DNA from 2 places in the Shigella sp. SIG6 genome. Region 1 is predicted to be linked to the other one. Evidence: riboswitches for the same ligand, from Rfam matches in the RefSeq annotation. Region 1 holds a riboswitch; the other holds the start of a gene.
What was found. A riboswitch is a leader RNA that binds a small molecule or an ion and turns the genes downstream of it on or off. The one in region 1 is predicted to bind thiamine pyrophosphate.

Region 2: it holds a riboswitch for thiamine pyrophosphate, as region 1 does, so the genes downstream of both, thiC (phosphomethylpyrimidine synthase ThiC) here and thiM (hydroxyethylthiazole kinase) in region 1, are expected to answer to the same signal.

What each region holds. Positions count from the first base shown of each region.
Region 1 covers NZ_JBQZXC010000061.1:6,698-14,174, reverse strand. Annotated here, with positions in the region: gene ACUU1M_RS11760 (GntR family transcriptional regulator) at 1-223, opposite strand, end outside; gene ACUU1M_RS11755 (glycoside hydrolase family 25 protein) at 275-1,093, opposite strand; gene thiD (bifunctional hydroxymethylpyrimidine kinase/phosphomethylpyrimidine kinase) at 1,158-1,958, opposite strand; gene thiM (hydroxyethylthiazole kinase) at 1,955-2,743, opposite strand; TPP riboswitch at 2,778-2,874, opposite strand; gene rcnR (Ni(II)/Co(II)-binding transcriptional repressor RcnR) at 2,966-3,238, opposite strand; gene rcnA (nickel/cobalt efflux protein RcnA) at 3,359-4,207, shown strand; gene rcnB (Ni(II)/Co(II) efflux transporter accessory subunit RcnB) at 4,426-4,764, shown strand; partial or broken gene ACUU1M_RS11725 (putative fimbrial-like adhesin protein) at 4,846-5,879, opposite strand; partial or broken gene ACUU1M_RS11720 (fimbrial biogenesis outer membrane usher protein) at 5,895-7,477, opposite strand, start outside.
Region 2 covers NZ_JBQZXC010000036.1:7,473-14,949, reverse strand. Annotated here, with positions in the region: gene thiF (thiazole biosynthesis adenylyltransferase ThiF) at 1-407, opposite strand, end outside; gene thiE (thiamine phosphate synthase) at 400-1,035, opposite strand; gene thiC (phosphomethylpyrimidine synthase ThiC) at 1,035-2,930, opposite strand; TPP riboswitch at 3,011-3,111, opposite strand; gene rsd (sigma D regulator) at 3,164-3,640, opposite strand; gene nudC (NAD(+) diphosphatase) at 3,735-4,508, shown strand; gene hemE (uroporphyrinogen decarboxylase) at 4,548-5,612, shown strand; gene nfi (deoxyribonuclease V) at 5,769-6,440, shown strand; gene ACUU1M_RS08560 (YjaG family protein) at 6,483-7,073, shown strand; gene hupA (nucleoid-associated protein HU-alpha) at 7,260-7,477, shown strand, end outside.

The DNA of each region.
Region 1 (7,477 bases):
CCTCTTCTTCCAGCGCCTGCATCGCCTTGCGCACCGTAATGCGCGAAACGCCGGTTAACTGACTTAAATCACGCTCACCGGGCAAAATATTGCCATGCTCCAGCACCCCGCTGCGCACGGCATTTTTTACCGTTTCGGCAAACTTAATATAAAGCGGCGTGTTATCCGCCGCTAAAATACGCTCGTTCAGTTGGGCAATCAGCTGGGTATGCGCTTGTTCCATTTGTCTTTTTCCTGCCAGGGAGTCTGGTGGGAGTATATCACTGCTTCTTATTTAAGGCGTTTCTTTAATCCCATCAACGAATGCCTGCAACTCATCCACCGTGCCATTAAACACATTAAAATCCACCGGACCATTGATGCCATCTACCTGTCCACGGTCGGAATGCTGCCAGAAGCGCCAGGCCATGCCGTCATTGTCCGGACGACGTTGATAATAGTGAGCCACCCACCACGGATATTCATTGAAATAGCCCGCCAGATTGGTGTGATAAAAAACGGCTCCTGAGTAAATAATCGGCTTTTTTCCCGTGCGTTTTTCGACCATTTTTAGCCACTGACTTACCCGCTTGCGTAATTCTTTTGCCGATAATTTTCCCCGTTCTTCTACGTCCAGCACGGCAGGGAAATCGCCTTGTGAGAAATCCACCGTTTGCAGAAATAATCGCGCCTGAACTGAAGCGGATACCGACGGGGAGAAATAATGATACGCCCCGCGCAGCAGGCCATTTTCGCGGCTTAATTGCCAGTTACGCGAAAAATAGGGGTCCACCAGCTTTTCGCCTTCCGTAGCCTTAATAAAAGCAAACTGTAAGCGGATATCGTTGTCGCGCATTTTTGCCACCCGCTGCCAGTCGATACGCTCCTGCCAGCGCGAAACATCTAATCCGTGAATGGTGTAACTGGCAGGAATGCGAATAGCGAAAGATTTAACCGGGCGATAACCGTAGAAGTGGATGTAGTCTGTAATCTGAACTGCTGTCGAATAGAAAAAATTCACCGTCTGACGCGGATAAATTGCAACGATGGAAATTAGCCCAAGAGCGCATAATAGAGCGGTGAGTTTTTTTCGACTGGTAATTCTTAGCTGCATTGGTTTCATCCCTGAATGTCAGTGCCAAAGGCTGACAATAACCAAAGCAGCTATAGTACGGTGCTCACCACCAGGCGTGGAAGTGGTGAACCGGACCAATACCGTGACCAACTTCCAGCGTGTCGGCCTGGGCTAACGCCGATGAAAGCCAGCTTTTTGCCTCCTGTACGGTGTCAGCCCAGTTTGTATGGCGCGGGCGTAGTGCAGCCAACGCCGCAGAGAGTGTACAACCAGTGCCGTGGGTGTTTTTGGTCATAATGCGCGGTGCGGTAAACCGTTGTTCACCCTCGCGGGTAAACAGCCAGTCCGGGCTTTGCTCATCATCCAGATGACCACCTTTCATTAGCACTGCGCCACAGCCCATCGCCAACAGCGATCGCCCTTGTTCCAGCATTTCCTGTTCGGTGCGCGCGTGTGGCGCGTCGAGCAAGGCGGCAGCTTCGGGCAAGTTTGGCGTTATTAATGAAACCTGTGGCAATAATCGACTGCGCAGCGTAGCAACCGCCGAAGGTGAAAGCAGCGGGTCGCCGCTTTTTGCCAGCATAACGGTGTCGAGTACCACGTTTTGGATCTGATAACGTTGCAACCGTTCTGCCACCGCTTCAACAATATCGGTTTCCGCCAACATACCGATTTTAGTGGTATCGATTCGCACATCGCTGAACACCGAATCGAGCTGGGCGGCGACAAAATCAGGCTCAATGCGATACACCGACTGTACGCCACGGGTATTTTGCGCCACCAGTGCAGTAATAACTGAGCAACCATAAGCGCCAAGTGCCGAGAAGGTTTTAAGATCGGCCTGAATCCCCGCACCACCACTCGGATCAGTACCGGCAATCGTCAGAGCGTTAATTCGTTTCATGCCTGCACCTCCTGCGTCAATTGCCAGAGCGCATCAAGGAAATGTGGAACAAAACTGCCTGGCCCCTCGCTTCTGGCGACTGCGCGTTCTCCGGCTTGTTTCATCCAGTGACAGGCAGATGCGACATTTTCCAGCGTATCGCCTGGTAACGCACAGCAGGCAGCGACAACCGCCGATAATGCACAGCCAGTTCCTACCACTTTGGTCATTAACGGATCGCCACCGTGAATACCAATGATACGATGTCCATCGGTAACATAATCCACCTCGCCAGTGACCACGACGATTGCGCCAGTTTCCCGTGCCAGTGTTTGTGCAGCGGGTATCGCGTTAGCTGCGGCGTCAGTGGTATCCACTCCCCGTCCGCCATTAGCAATGCCAGCTAATGCCATGATTTCCGAAGCATTACCACGTATCGCTGCCGGTTTAAAAGATAAAAGTTCATGACAAAAATGGCGGCGATAATCGAGCGCACCAACCGCTACTGGATCAAGCGTCCAGCGTGTTTGAGAGCTTTTTGCTTGCTCAACGGCAGCACGCATCGCCTGTGCGCGTGGCTGCGTCAGTGTGCCAACGTTAATCAACAAGGCACTGGCGATAGCCGCAAACTGACTGGCCTCTTCGGTTTCGATAACCATCGCTGGCGATGCACCGAGCGCCAGCAAGGTATTGGCGGTAAAGGTTTGCACCACATCATTGGTCATGCAGTGCACAAGAGGGGAATGTTGGTGAAAAAGGTGTAACGCGTGCGCAGATTGCGCTGAACTCAGCAGGTCGACTTGCATAGTTTGCTCCTGCCATAACGTGAAGAAGCAATGACCTGGTGGTCCGTGACTTCCCTACGCTGGCATTATCCAGATCAGGTGATACGGGTATTTCTCAGCCTTCACGCAGAAGGGCACCCCGAGTCGTTTGGTTGCGATGATAAATCGCAGAGGAGGATGGTAATGTCCAGCGCACCCGTTGTAAACGAGGAAAAACGGCAGTTTTACAATCGCGTTAATAAATTATTTGATATATGAATCCAGCACCTTCAGAACGACATCCAGATCTTCTTCACGTTTTAGCTCATCCCCCTGGTGAACGATGTGTTCCGTCAGATGACCTTTAATCACTTCCCGCATCAGACCGTTTACCGCTCCACGGATAGCAGCAATCTGTTGTAAAACTGCAGCGCATTCGTGCGGCTCGTCGAGCATTTTCTTGAGCGCCACGACCTGGCCCTGAATCTTACTGGCACGCGCTTTCAGTTTCTGTTTATCACGGATTGTATGAGACATGGCAACACCTGGTTAACAAGAATATGAAAAATCATAGCACTATTAATCTACTGGGGGGGTAGTATCAGGTACTGGGGGGAGTAGAATCAGATTGCCGAATTAATACTAAGAATTATTATCATGACCGAATTTACAACTCTTCTTCAGCAAGGAAACGCCTGGTTCTTCATCCCCAGCGCCATCTTACTTGGTGCGCTTCATGGCCTGGAACCAGGGCACTCAAAAACGATGATGGCGGCGTTTATCATCGCCATCAAAGGCACCATTAAACAGGCGGTGATGCTCGGACTGGCAGCAACCATTTCGCATACCGCGGTGGTCTGGTTGATTGCCTTTGGCGGGATGGTGATCAGTAAGCGCTTTACTGCTCAATCAGCAGAACCGTGGCTCCAGCTGATTTCCGCAGTGATCATTATTGGCACCGCGTTCTGGATGTTCTGGCGTACCTGGCGCGGCGAACGCAACTGGCTGGAGAATATGCACGGGCATGATTATGAGCATCATCACCATCATCACGATCACGAACATCATCAAGACCACGAACATCACCACGACCAAGGACATCATCACCATCACGAACATGGCGAGTATCAGGATGCCCATGCACGAGCCCATGCCAATGACATTAAACGACGCTTTGATGGTAGAGAGGTCATCAACTGGCAAATTTTGTTATTTGGCTTAACCGGTGGCCTTATCCCCTGCCCGGCAGCAATTACCGTGCTGTTGATATGCATTCAGTTGAAAGCCCTGACACTGGGCGCAACACTGGTCGTCAGTTTCAGCATTGGCCTGGCGTTAACGCTTGTCACCGTAGGCGTTGGCGCAGCAATCAGCGTTCAGCAGGTCGCAAAACGCTGGAGCGGATTTAACACTCTCGCTAAACGCGCCCCCTATTTTTCCAGTCTGTTGATTGGCTTAGTCGGTGTGTATATGGGCGTACATGGCTTCATGGGCATAATGCGATAACTCAATCCTTTAGGCTTGCATGTTATCTTCAGCCCAGGATGATTCTTAAATCAGCTATTTCCGCTGACTCTCTGCTCGCTAAGGATGCTTTTAGGGCATCCTTTCATTTACACTTTTTACGAAATCATGGGATCACTAACAAAATATCGCTTGTCAGTTATATTGTATGGCAGGAAAGATATGCGACTGATATTACAGATCCCCAAAGTGGAGAGTTTATGACCATTAAAAATAAGATGTTGCTGGGTGTGCTTTTGCTGGTTACCAGTGCCGCCTGGGCCGCACCAGCCACCGCGGGTTCGACCAATACCTCGGGAATTTCTAAGTATGAGTTAAGTAGTTTCATTGCTGACTTTAAGCATTTCAAACCAGGTGATACCGTCCCAGAGATGTACCGCACCGATGAGTACAACATTAAGCAGTGGCAGTTACGTAACCTGCCCGCGCCTGATGCCGGGACGCACTGGACCTATATGGGTGGCGCGTACGTGTTGATCAGCGACACCGACGGTAAAATCATTAAAGCCTACGACGGTGAGATTTTTTATCATCGCTAAAAAAAGCCCCCTCATCATGAGGGGGAAATGCAGACACCTTGTTATTTTTTATTATTAGCCACTTGCTCGTCTTGCTTGTTATTAGTCGTATTTCACGTTGATTAATGCGGTTGCCTCCAGTGTGCCAGATTTAACTTTGTTTGTATCGTAGACGTAGTAACTGGCTGTTATCGGAATTGAAACCGTTGTATCTGTAAGTTTTGACTTTGCCGCAATTTCTTTTAAATTTGTGTATCCTTTACTGCTGTTAGTGATATTTAAAAGTGTGACTGGCGAACCATTACTTTCAAGAATAAATCCTACGCATTATCTTCCGCACCTTTCAGTATTGTGTTGCTGTTGGTTAACAAGTCAGAACTTGATAAATACACCTGCATTTTCCGTGATGTTTGATTTTGTTGACCTAATAAATTTTTACAACGCAGAATAATATCCCTTTTTTTACTATTTATTGTTGCTTTGTTACCTGTGGCTGGTAATTGTGAAACGGGAATACTGTCTAAAGTAATTAATAAATCGTCCTGTTTGCAGGTTGTGGTTATCGGGTTGTATGACAATGTCAGATTGAAGGAATAGACACCTGCATTTTGTGCCAATGCATTTCTGTAACTATTTACACATGCATCCCATGACTTGCCACCTAATAAACACAGTAGAAATTGTACTGCGGCACTCCCGCGTGTCGATGATGAAGCACTGGATAATGTCGCAACACCATTAATCACCACTGAACCACCGCCCCCCGCAGAAATATTCACTTTTGCATTACTGGCCGCAGGTGTCACCGTTACCGAATAACCACTGGTGAAACTGCTCTGATTATTTGACAACGTGATGTTATTTTTATTGGTCCATTCAAAATGTAAATTTAATTTAATGGTATCGTTATAAAGTCCAACAATAATATCCGATGGGCTCATAGGGGTGATAGTATTTGTACTCACGCATGACGAATCATTAAAATTATGCTCATATGTCGCTATTTGTGTTTGAGTAAGTGCAAAATTCCCCTGAACAACCAAATTGTGCTGAACAGATAACTCACTATAACATGCCGCATAGCTCACAGGCATAACCATCATCATTAATATAAATAGCATTATGCGAATTTCCATAGAACCACCTGACTATTACTGGCAAATATAATTTCTACTTTCATCAATCTCTTTACCGAAGGTGATTGTGCATGAAAGTCCTTGTTGCTTATCAATTGCTACATTAACCGATGGCGGTATTTCATTGGTGCGAATAAATAACTGGCTTCCCTGGCCGACAACGCCAATATTATGACCATGGATATCATTGACTTCATAACCAAACGTTAATGGTTGACCATCCGCTCTTAACGCTTTTATAAACCAGCGCTTGCGCTGATCGGTATCAAAATTAACCAGTACAACCGCGCCGCGATAAGGGGCGGCAATTTTCCGGTTGCCACGTAATTCTGCTTCGCTATCGCTTTGCGACACATCCAGCATCAGGTGATTTTCCCGATAAGGTGTCATTCCGTCGTATACCACCACTCCATTACGGTTTGTTGTGCGATATTTTTGCCCATTGACATAAGCATCTTTAATTCCTGGCGCATTCATCACAGCAAACGTTTAGGAAAGACGGTTCGCCAGATTAACGCCACCCGACCAGGCGACAATGCCCCCTGAAACACTGGCTCCAGTCTGTCGATAAGTACTCGACTGACTATAACTGCCATTCACTGTCGCAACCGGCGCGTTCCAGGTCAAATTCGCCCCAGCTGTCGTTTCATTTCCCTGATGTTGATGACTCAGGTTGACACCATAATTGAACTGATCCCGACTCCCTACTGTTCCTGATAATCCCGTATTATTTGAGGCAAAACCCTGATCATCAAACGTCGTTGAGTTAGACATATATATTTGCCGACGAGGCGTCGTAACGTCATCACCCCAATCACAGGGAATTGATATAAAAATATTAAAACGTTTCTCTTCATGATGATTCTCGCCATACGCCTGGCTTGCCGCGAGGGTATAGCTTATCCGCCGCCAGTTATTGGAATAACTCAACTGATAATCCTTACTGCTGCCGCTACGCCCCCAGTAATCTCGCCATAACGTATTTAAGGACACAGAACCCCAGCCTTCTGGCAATGACTGGCTCATATTGGCAGAAAAGCTATTTTTACGGCCAAAATCGTTCTGGTAATAATCGGCAATGTCATAGATATCGTTTTCATCACGGCGATAATTATCTTTATTGTTTGCCCAAACGTGATCGTTAAATGTCCGGTAATCACGCGACGAATAACGCCAGGCCGCCAGACCAAAACGCGTCGACGTTTGGCTCACAAATTTGTTGTAGGCAATTTGATAACTTTGCCCGTCAAACACATCGCCGTTGTCTTGTTTACTATGCGACTTCGTGGCATCGACGGAAATTGCGCCAATGCGCGTGTTCCAACCCGTTCCGAGGGTAAACGCATAGTAATTATTAGCAACCATCGTGCCGCCATACAGCGTCAATAAGTTATTAAAACCATACTGATAACCTGCCTGGACAAAATCACTTTGCTTGCTCGCCCCTTCAATATGGCTACGGCCCGCCGCAAAATCATATTTCGACACGCCGGGTTGCAGCATATTTGGCACCGCTGCATAAGGCACCAGATAGGTGGTTACCGAGCCGTCCGCCTCTTTCACGCTAACATCAAGATCTGCTCCACCACCGGCCAACT
Region 2 (7,477 bases), on a different contig from region 1:
TTAATCTCCTGGCGAGTCGCCATATTGTCGGTACAGTCGAGCACCACATCGGCTTGTGCAACCGCATCTTTCAACGCCTCACCCGTTAACCGTTGTTGTAATGCTGTCAGTTGAATGTCGGGATTCAACTGTGTCAGTCGCTGTTGGCTGACCTGCGATTTCGGGCTGTTGATATCTTCAGTGGTAAAGAGGATTTGTCGTTGCAGATTGCTTAAATGCACATCGTCGTCATCTGCCAGTACCAGCGTCCCGACGCCAGCCCCTGCCAGGTATAGCGCAGCAGGTGTACCCAGCCCGCCAAGACCAATAATCAGCACCTGGCTGTCGAGCAGTTTTTGCTGCCCGTCAAGAGCGATATCGTCGAGCAGAATTTGGCGGCTATAACGCATAAAGTCACGGTCATTCATCGCCAACTCCTGCAATTTCCAGCAACTGTGCCGTTGCCAAACGCCAGTCTGCGGCTTGAGTAATGGCGCTGACGACGGCGATACTGCCGACACCCGTTGCTATCACCGCAGGCGCGCGTGCCAGACTGATACCGCCAATCGCCACGGTGGGATAATCCGCCAGGCGCTCAACATGCCGTGCCAACTGTTCCAGCCCCTGCGGTGCAGAAGGCATCTGTTTGGTTTGCGTCGGGAACACATGTCCCAGCGCGATATAAGAGGGGCGTGCTGCCAGCGCGACGTCGATTTCCATATCGTCATGTGTCGAAACGCCCAGCCGCAGGCCTGCCGCGCGGATGGCATTGAGATCGGTGGCTTGCAAATCTTCCTGCCCCAAATGGACGCCATACGCCTGATGCTTGATCGCGAGCCGCCAGTAATCGTTGATAAACAATCGCGCGTTATAGCGGCGGCCCAGCGCAATTGCCGCCACGACATCGGCTTCCACCTCTTCATCGCGCCGATCTTTGATGCGTAGCTGGAGAGTACGTACGCCTGCATCCAACAGACGTTCGATCCACTGTACGCTGTCCACCACCGGGTACAGTCCTAAACGAAAAGGTACAGGAGGAAAATCAGGCTGATACATCACGCTTCCTCCTTATGCAGGTAGATTTCTCCGCCTCTGGCACGGAAGTTCTCCGACATATCCGCCATTCCCACTTCAATGGTTTGCGCGGCGGCGTAATCGCGTACTTCTTGGCTGATTTTCATCGAGCAGAATTTTGGCCCACACATGGAGCAAAAATGGGCGACTTTGCCGGACTCTTGGGGCAGGGTTTCATCGTGATAAGCGCGGGCGGTAAACGGGTCGAGGGCCAGATTAAACTGGTCTTCCCAGCGAAATTCGAAGCGGGCTTTCGACATGGCGTTATCGCGAATTTGCGCGCCCGGATGCCCTTTTGCCAGGTCAGCAGCGTGGGCGGCAATCTTATAAGTGATAAGCCCCTGCTTAACATCTTCTTTATTGGGCAGACCCAGATGCTCTTTTGGCGTTACGTAACAGAGCATCGCGCAGCCAAACCAGCCAATCATCGCCGCACCAATCCCCGACGTGAAGTGGTCATAGCCCGGTGCAATATCGGTAGTTAGCGGCCCCAGAGTGTAAAACGGCGCTTCGTGGCAGTGCTCTAACTCCTCGGTCATATTGCGGCGGATCATCTGCATCGGCACATGGCCTGGGCCTTCAATCATCACCTGTACGTCATATTCCCAGGCGATTTTGGTCAGTTCGCCCAGCGTATGCAATTCGGCAAACTGCGCTTCATCGTTGGCGTCCTGAATAGAACCGGGGCGCAGACCGTCGCCCAGCGACAGCGAAGCGTCATAAGCGGCACAGATTTCACAAATTTCGCGGAAGTGTTGATAGAGGAAATTTTCCTGATGATGGGAGAGGCACCATTTCGCCATAATCGAACCGCCGCGAGAGACGATACCGGTCAGGCGTTTCGCGGTCATCGGCACATAGCGCAGCAGTACGCCCGCATGGATAGTGAAGTAATCCACACCTTGCTCGGCCTGTTCCAGCAGCGTGTCGCGGAACGCTTCCCAGGTAAGATCTTCGGCGATCCCGTTAACCTTCTCCAGCGCCTGGTAGATCGGCACTGTACCGATCGGCACCGGACTGTTACGCAAAATCCACTCGCGGGTTTCGTGAATATAGCGACCGGTGGAGAGATCCATCACCGTATCCGCTCCCCAGCGCGTGGACCATACCAGCTTTTCCACTTCTTCTTCGATGGAAGAGGTGACCGCCGAGTTGCCGATATTGGCGTTAACTTTTACCAGGAAGTTACGGCCAATAATCATCGGCTCCGATTCCGGATGATTAATGTTGGCCGGGATAATCGCACGTCCGGCAGCAACTTCATCACGGACAAATTCCGCAGTGATATTTTCCGGCAGATGTGCGCCAAAGCTCATTCCCGGATGCTGGTGGCGTAAAACCTCGCTACGGATGCGCTCGCGGCCCATATTCTCGCGGATGGCGATGAATTCCATTTCCGGCGTGATGATGCCCTGGCGGGCGTAGTGCAGTTGGGTGACACGGCGTCCTGTTTTGGCGCGTTTTGGCGTTAATAAGCCGCTAAAACGTAGCTCGTCGAGACCATCATCTGCCAGCCGCGTTCTGGTGTAATCGGAACTGCGCACGGTAAGTTCTTCGGTATCGGCGCGCGCATCGATCCACGGCTGGCGTAGTTTTGCCAGCCCTTGCTGCACGTTAATGGCGATCTGCGGATCACCATACGGGCCGGAGGTGTCGTAGACCGGAATCGCTTCGTTTTCTTCGTACTGCGGCTGTTCTTTGCTACCGCCAATTAGCGTCGGGCTAAGCTGGATCTCACGCATCGGCACGCGCACGCCGGGGTGTGTGCCAGTGATATAAATGCGTTTTGAGTTGGGAAAGGCGGTGCCTTCCAGGGTGTCGATAAAATGTTGGGCTCGGGCGCGTTGTTCGCGGCGGGTCAGTTTTGTTGCAGACATAGCTCATTCCAAAAAGTTAAGGACGTGGCTTGTCAGACGACGGATGAAGCAAGAGACGATCGCCGCAAAGGCGATGCGATAGCAGATTAACTCTTGTTCCCTTCGCAGGTATTAGCCTGATCAGGTTCCGCGGATCCCGAATAAACGGTCTCAGCCAGTTAAGGCACTCCGACAAGAAATTAGCCCCCACAAACGGGGCGTTGAATGTAAATTACGCGTTAACAGCGCAGAACTCAAGCAGGATGTTTGACGCGGGCGGCGTCAAGCACCAGCAGAATCAGCTTATCTTCCAGCACAAAGCGCGCTTCCAGCGCCTCGCCGATGTCAGATAAAACCTGTTGAAACTCAAGGTAATTATCATGATCGATGGCGGTTTCCAGGCTGGAATCGTAGTAATCCATAATCTGTTGGGTATTGGCTTCGAGTTGCGGCCAAATCTTCGCGGCGCGCGCGAGTTGCCCGTTGCCTTCCAGCTTATGAAGAATGCGCTCATAAATACTGAAATGTCCGGCAGACAAGTAATCGACCAGGCTCTGACAAAAATCATCAAGGGCTTTTTCGTTTAGCCTCATGTACGATTCTTTGCCAGGCTTAATGCCAACCAGATTGTAGTAAGCCACGAGCAGATGCTTACGTACATGTAGCCAGCGATCAACCAGTTTGTTACTTCCTCTGACGCGCTCCGTCAGGTTATCGAGCTGGTTAAGCATGATTGACTCCGCAAGTTTGTATTCAAAAACTGCTCAGTGAGAAATGTAAAAACCATGTTAAACATGCCAGTGATGCAAAGGTAGTGCAAGAGCTATGGATCGTATAATTGAAAAATTAGATCACGGCTGGTGGGTCGTCAGCCATGAACAAAAATTATGGTTGCCGAAGGGAGAATTGCCGTATGGCGAAGCGGCAAATTTCGATCTTGTGGGTCAGCGCGCACTACAAATCGGCGAATGGCAGGGGGAACCTGTTTGGTTAATACAACAGCAGCGGCGTCACGATATGGGGTCGGTACGTCAGGTCATTGATCTCGATGTTGGGCTGTTTCAACTGGCCGGACGTGGCGTGCAACTGGCGGAGTTTTACCGATCGCATAAATACTGTGGTTACTGCGGGCATGAAATGTATCCGAGCAAAACCGAATGGGCGATGCTGTGCAGCCATTGCCGTGAGCGTTACTACCCGCAAATCGCCCCCTGCATTATTGTTGCCATCCGTCGCGATGATTCGATCCTCCTCGCCCAGCATACCCGCCATCGTAACGGTGTCCATACAGTACTTGCCGGATTCGTCGAAGTGGGCGAAACCCTCGAGCAGGCAGTCGCGCGGGAAGTGATGGAAGAGAGCGGAATTAAAGTTAAAAACTTGCGTTACGTGACTTCTCAGCCGTGGCCGTTTCCTCAGTCTTTAATGACCGCGTTTATGGCGGAATATGACAGCGGCGACATCGTGATCGACCCGAAAGAATTGCTCGAGGCGAACTGGTATCGCTATGACGATTTGCCGTTACTCCCGCCGCCCGGCACCGTAGCGCGCCGTCTGATAGAAGATACTGTGGCGATGTGTCGGGCAGAGTATGAGTGATGATACACTGACCGCCTGACGCACTAAGGAACAGCCAAAATGACCGAACTTAAAAACGATCGTTATCTGCGGGCGCTGCTGCGCCAGCCCGTTGATGTCACTCCAGTATGGATGATGCGCCAGGCGGGTCGCTATCTACCGGAATATAAAGCCACGCGCGCCCAGGCGGGCGATTTTATGTCGCTGTGCAAAAACGCCGAGCTGGCGTGCGAAGTGACTTTGCAACCGCTGCGTCGCTACCCGCTGGATGCGGCGATCCTCTTTTCCGATATCCTCACCGTGCCGGACGCGATGGGGTTAGGGCTCTATTTTGAAGCCGGAGAAGGTCCGCGTTTTACCTCGCCAGTCACCTGCAAAGCCGACGTCGATAAACTGCCAATTCCGGACCCGGAAGATGAGCTGGGTTACGTGATGAACGCGGTGCGTACCATTCGTCACGAACTGAAAGGCGAAGTGCCGCTGATTGGTTTTTCCGGCAGCCCGTGGACGCTGGCAACCTACATGGTGGAAGGCGGCAGCAGCAAAGCCTTCACCGTGATCAAAAAAATGATGTATGCCGATCCGCAGGCGCTGCACGCTCTGCTCGATAAACTGGCGAAAAGCGTCACTTTGTATCTGAATGCGCAGATTAAAGCCGGTGCTCAGGCAGTGATGATTTTCGACACCTGGGGCGGCGTGCTTACCGGGCGCGATTATCAACAGTTCTCGCTCTATTACATGCATAAAATTGTTGATGGTTTACTGCGTGAAAACGACGGTCGCCGCGTGCCAGTCACGCTGTTTACCAAAGGCGGCGGACAGTGGCTGGAAGCCATGGCTGAAACCGGTTGCGATGCGCTGGGCCTCGACTGGACAACGGACATCGCCGATGCGCGCCGCCGTGTGGGCAATAAAGTCGCGTTGCAGGGTAATATGGATCCGTCGATGCTGTACGCGCCGCCTGGCCGCATTGAAGAAGAAGTAGCGACTATACTTGCAGGTTTCGGTCACGGCGAAGGTCATGTCTTTAACCTTGGTCACGGCATTCATCAGGATGTGCCGCCAGAACATGCTGGCGTGTTCGTGGAGGCAGTGCATCGACTGTCTGAACAGTATCACCGCTAAGAGCCTGATCCATCAGGCTATTTTATTTGCCATTTTGAGGCCGGGCAGTGCTCAAAATCCTCACGTACTACGTGTACGCTCCGGTTTTTCCGCGCTGTCCGGCCTCAAACTGCCTTCAACAATTACGCCTGTTGAACCAGGCTCTAAGGAGCGATTATGGATCTCGCGTCATTACGCGCTCAACAAATCGAACTGGCTTCTTCTGTGATCTGCGAGGATCGACTCGATAAAGATCCACCGGATCTGATCGCCGGAGCCGATGTCGGGTTTGAGCAGGGCGGAGAAGTGACGCGAGCGGCGATGGTGCTGCTGAAATATCCCTCGCTTGAGCTGGTGGAGTATAAAGTTGCCCGCATCGCCACCACCATGCCTTACATTCCAGGTTTTCTTTCCTTCCGCGAATATCCTGCGCTGCTGGCAGCGTGGGAGATGCTGTCGCAAAAGCCGGATTTAGTGTTTGTCGATGGTCATGGGATCTCGCATCCTCGCCGTCTTGGCGTCGCCAGCCATTTTGGCTTATTGGTGGATGTGCCGACCATTGGCGTGGCGAAAAAACGGCTCTGCGGTAAATTCGAACCGCTCTCCAGCGAACCGGGCGCGCTGGCCCCACTGATGGATAAAGGCGAGCAGCTGGCCTGGGTCTGGCGCAGCAAAGCGCGCTGTAACCCGTTGTTTATCGCTACCGGCCATCGGGTCAGCGTGGACAGCGCGCTGGCGTGGGTACAACGCTGCATGAAAGGCTATCGTCTGCCGGAGCCAACGCGCTGGGCGGACGCGGTGGCCTCGGAACGTCCGGCGTTCGTGTGCTATACAGCAAATCAGCCCTAATTCAGGTAAACTGCGGATAATTTCCGTATTTGAGAACTCAACATGTTACAAAACCCAATTCATCTGCGTCTGGAGCGCCTGGAAAGCTGGCAGCATGTCACTTTCATGGCTTGCTTATGCGAACGCATGTACCCCAATTACGCCATGTTCTGCCAGCAAACCGGTTTTGGTGATGGGCAAATTTACCGTCGTATTCTCGATCTCATCTGGGAAACGCTGACCGTTAAAGACGCAAAAGTAAATTTCGACAGCCAACTGGAGAAATTTGAAGAAGCGATTCCTTCAGCCGACGATTTCGATCTGTACGGCGTTTATCCGGCAATCGATGCCTGCGTGGCGTTAAGTGAACTGGTCCATTCGCGTTTGAGTGGTGAAACGCTCGAACACGCGGTGGAAGTGAGTAAGACCTCCATCACGACCGTTGCGATGCTGGAAATGACTCAGGCTGGTCGCGAAATGAGCGATGAAGAGCTTAAAGAAAACCCAGCTGTAGAGCAAGAATGGGACATTCAGTGGGAAATATTCCGACTTTTAGCTGAGTGCGAAGAACGCGATATCGAGCTGATAAAAGGCCTTAGGGCAGACCTGCGTGAGTCGGGTGAGAGCAATATTGGTATAATTTTTCAGCAATAAGACCAGAAAACGTGATTTAACGCCTGATTTGTCGTACCTGGAGTCTTCCCTTTCGCCCCCCGTCTGGTCTACATTTGGGGGGCGAAAAAAAGTGGCTATCGGTGCGTGTATGCAGGAGAGTGCTATTCTGGCATTTCCGTCGCACTCGATGCTTAGCAAGCGATAAACACATTGTAAGGATAACTTATGAACAAGACTCAACTGATTGATGTAATTGCAGAGAAAGCAGAACTGTCCAAAACCCAGGCTAAAGCTGCTCTGGAGTCCACTCTGGCTGCAATTACTGAGTCTCTGAAAGAAGGCGATGCTGTACAACTGGTTGGTTTCGGTACCTTCAAAGTGAACCATCGCGCTGAGCGTACTGGCCGCAACCCGCAGACCGGTAAAGAAATCAAAATTGCCGC